One region of the Superficieibacter sp. HKU1 genome, then DNA from elsewhere that is predicted to be linked to it. Evidence: predicted binding sites of a transcription regulator. Region 1 holds the regulator's gene; the other holds the start of a gene.
What was found. The regulator PurR, encoded in region 1, represses purine synthesis genes. The targets are predictions, from matches to a motif close to CANGCAAACGTTTGCNTG.
Positions count from the first base shown of each region.

Region 1 (2,207 bases):
CAAAAAAACGAAAGTGAGGCAAAATGCAAAAGAGTTTTGCTGAGAGGTGCAAAATCGCAAAAGCGGCGTGAGGGAGAAGACTCTCCCTCGGATGAATCAATGCAGAACGGCAACCAATGCGCTGGCAACAATCAACCCCAGCACAATAATGGTCGTTACCAGAGAAAACTTAAGATCGGCACTCATCAATTTTTACTCCTTGTTATGACCCTGTGAAAAGTGAGCTTGTTCATTTTTACACACTTAACGGCGAAAATCTTGCAGGATTTAGATTGATATACATTTTTTCTCTTTCCCTTTTCATCAGGATCGGCCAAAATTCCACGCTTAATTATAAGCGTACCAGCCATTGACCCCCACCTGACGTTCTGTGTCGATTTCCCGACCTAAGCAATGATCGCAAAATTGCGCCAGGGGTGTGTGAAGGCAAACGTTTACCCTCCTATTTGCAGGCGTTCAGGCCAGGGTCCGGAGTAAGATGTAATGGCAACAATTAAAGATGTCGCGAAACGCGCAAACGTTTCCACTACAACTGTGTCACACGTTATCAACAAAACCCGTTTTGTTGCTGAAGATACGCGTAATGCAGTGTGGGCGGCAATTAAAGAACTTCACTATTCTCCCAGCGCTGTTGCCCGCAGCCTGAAGGTTAATCACACCAAGTCGATTGGCCTGCTGGCGACCAGCAGTGAAGCGGCCTATTTTGCCGAAATTATTGAAGCGGTTGAAAAAAGCTGTTTCCAGAAAGGTTATACCCTGATCCTTGGCAATGCGTGGAACGATATTGAAAAGCAACGCGCTTATTTGTCGATGATGGCGCAAAAACGCGTCGATGGCCTACTGGTCATGTGCTCTGAATATCCTGAATCGCTATTAAGCATGCTGGAAGAATACCGTCACATTCCGATGGTAGTGATGGACTGGGGCGAATCAAAAGCGGACTTTACCGACTCGGTGATTGATAACGCGTTTAAAGGTGGCTATATGGCCGGGCGCTATCTGATCGAACGCGGCCATCGTGATATCGGTATTATTCCAGGTCCGCTGGAACGTAATACCGGGGCCGGGCGTCTGGCCGGGTTTATGAAAGCGATGGACGAAATTCAGGTCACGATCCCTGAACAGTGGATTGTCCAGGGGGATTTCGAACCGGAATCCGGCTATCAGGCGATGCAACAGATCCTCAATCAGTCCCAGCGCCCCACCGCCGTCTTCTGCGGTGGCGATATCATGGCGATGGGGGCATTATGTGCCGCCGATGAGATGGGCCTGCGCGTGCCGCAGGATATTTCGGTGATTGGTTACGATAACGTGCGCAATGCCCGTTTCTTTACGCCAGCGCTGACGACGATTCATCAGCCGAAAGATTCCCTCGGCGAAGCCGCGTTTAATATGCTGCTGGATCGCATTGTGAATAAGCGGGTTGAATCGAAGTCCATTGAGGTGCACCCCCGCCTGATTGAACGCCGCTCGGTAGCCGATGGTCCGTTCGTCGACTACCGCCGTTAAGTTAGCCTGCGGGAGCCGTTTCTTCCGGGTCCCGCAGCCACTCTTTGTTCAGCGTTTCGCTGTCTCCCAAATACTCCAGCAGCCATCCCAGCGCGGGCGAGATATCGCTCTGCTGCCAGGTTAAGCAGCAGGCCGCATCAGGAAACGGGTTCTCGAGGGCCAGCGCGACCCACTCGCCCGAATCTGTCCATGGCCGGGCAAAATGTGAAGGCACCATCGCCGCACAAAGACCCGCTGAGATACAGGTTGCCGATGACTCCCAGTCCGGCACCACGACGCGCTTTTGATTGTCCAGCAGCCACGTCGTGCGCTTTGGCAACGAGCGTGAGGTATCCTCGCGCACCAGTGAAGGCCAGTTACGTAGCTCATCGTCGCTTAACGGCCCCGGCTGTTTTGCGAGGGGATGGTCGCAGGAGACAACGCAGTTCCAGCTCAGCATTCCCATATCCCGAAACGCGTAGCGCCCACCGACCGGAATAGCCTGGGTTGCGCCGATGGCCAGTTCCACCCGCCCATCGGCCAGCGCATCCCACACACCGTTGAACACTTCCTGAAAAACAATCAGTTCGACGTCAGGAAAATGGCGATAGAAATCGACAATCATTTGCCGGGTACGTTCGGGCCTGACAATATTATCTACGGCAATGGGAAGCTGGCTGCGCCAGCCATTGGCAATTTGCTGACACTGCTGACGGGTG
Region 1 is NZ_CP119754.1:2,466,232-2,468,438, forward strand. Features, by position in the region: gene P0H77_RS11795 (YnhF family membrane protein) at 97-186, opposite strand; gene purR (HTH-type transcriptional repressor PurR) at 484-1,509, shown strand; gene punR (DNA-binding transcriptional activator PunR) at 1,511-2,207, opposite strand, start outside.

Region 2 (2,207 bases), 620 kb from region 1:
TAAAACAACCAGGGCTGAAAATAAAGCCCTGGCAGGTCACAAAATTCAGGATTAGATGTGAGAAATGATGTCTTTAATCAACGGCGGACCTTTAAAAATAAATCCGGAGTAGATTTGCACCAGCGATGCTCCCGCCGCCATCTTCTCCCGAGCCGCTATCACCGAGTCAATGCCGCCGACGCCAATAATGGGCAATTGTCCTTTTAATTCCGCCGACAGCATATGGATAATTTCAGTACTTTTTAACTGTAATGGACGTCCGCTTAAACCACCGCTTTCATCACAATGTTTCAATCCCTGAACCAGAGAACGATCTAATGTTGTATTGGTCGCAATAACACCATCAATATTATGGCGTAATAAACTATCGGCGACCTGAATCAGTTCCTCTACAGAAAGATCCGGGGCGATCTTTACCGCGATCGGAACATATTTGTGATGCCGTCCCTGAAGTTCATTTTGTTTATTTTTTATCGCGCTTAATAAATCATCCAGCGCTTCACCGTATTGTAGCGTGCGCAGACCGGGAGTATTTGGCGAGGAAATATTAATCGCAATATAACCGGCATAGGCATAGACTTTTTCCATACAAATCAGGTAGTCATCTTTACCATGCTCGACTGGCGTATCTTTATTTTTGCCAATATTAATCCCCAGCACACCATCAAAATGCGCTCTTTTGACGTTCTCAACCAGGTTATCAACACCAAGATTATTAAAGCCCATACGGTTGATCAAACCTTCGGCCTCCACCAGCCGGAAGATCCGCGGCTTATCATTGCCTGGCTGAGGCAGCGGCGTGACCGTACCGATTTCAACGGAGCCGAATCCCATTGCGCCCAGCGCATCAATGCATTCACCGTTCTTATCCAGTCCGGCGGCCAGGCCGAGAGGATTTTTGAACGTCAATCCCATGCAGGTCACTGGCTTTTGCGGTACCTTCTGGCGTACCAGCGCTTCCAAGGGCGTTCCTGAAAGGCGGCGTAATTGCTGGAAGGTAAATTCATGAGCGCGCTCTGGATCGAGCTGGAAAAGGGCTTTACGAACGAAGGGGTAGTACATGAACTCTCCTGGATTCCCGGTGTGCAAACCGGGGGCGTATTATGGGTGATATTCAGGAGAAAGGGAATTGACCTGCGGCAAAAAAGGACCGTTTAGACGCAAACGATTTCTTTTCACGCCGCACGCCCCCCTTTCGAAAGCGTATTAGGGCGATCACCCGCTATATTAAAGCGGATCAACGCGCTCATGCTGTTCCAGCACCGCCAGCGCCAGTCCATTGGCCGGGTCAACGTGCTGTTCAATAAAATGCAGGCGGGTGCGTTGCAGGGTGAAGTCCAGCGCGCTTTGCTTTGCGCTATGACGCACGGCGGCGACAAACCCTTCATGGTGATTCCAGGGGCCGTCGATCACAATATCGCCGGGATTCAGTAGCAGCATGATTTGCCCCAGCGCGTGTCCCAGATGGGTGCCAGCGGTCGCCATGAGCGCGTTCACAATATCAGGCGCGCTGGCACGATTTTCCCAGCTAAGACCGGGCGCTTTTACTGCCAGCTGCTGCTGGATGGCTGGCTGACTTATTAACGTTTCCAGGCATCCTCTACGGCCACACGAGCAGCGGATGCCATGCGGATCGATAACCAGATGCCCTACCTCTCCGGCGGTCCAGCTACTGCCGGTATAAATTTCTCCGTCTTTAACCAACGCACCACCAACACCTTCGCCGATACGCAAATAAAAATTGCTGTCGGTCGGATCGCATTTTAACTGCCGGGCGGACAGCAGCGCCGCCGCCTTGACGTTATTCATTATTAATAACGGTACCGAAACCTGGGGCTGCAACGATGAGAAGAGATCGGCGTCCTGCCAGCCAAGATGGGAAGAGTGGTGCATCCAGCCACGCTGCGGATCGATAATCCCGGGGAAGCCAAGCGCAATACCAATCAGAGCCGGGTAGTCGCGGGTCAGCTGCTGACAGTGCCTGACGAGTTCAGCAAGCAACCGCGCCGGATCGGCGGTCTCCGTTTGCCAGGTCCGTTCTTCAAGCACCTGAGAAAAGGCATCGCATACCCGCAGATGAACGCGCTGCCGCTCAACCATGATCCCCGCACTTAACCGCCGCTCCGGGCGTAGCGCAATGCCGATTTTGCGCCTTCCGGCCACGGAAGAGGAGAAGGGTTCACGCTCTTCAACGAGGCCAGCCGCGA
Region 2 is NZ_CP119754.1:1,844,810-1,847,016, reverse strand. Features, by position in the region: gene pyrD (quinone-dependent dihydroorotate dehydrogenase) at 52-1,062, opposite strand; gene P0H77_RS08785 (ROK family transcriptional regulator) at 1,228-2,207, opposite strand, start outside.
Region 2: the regulator PurR is predicted to act here: its motif matches at 1,158-1,175, upstream of pyrD (quinone-dependent dihydroorotate dehydrogenase).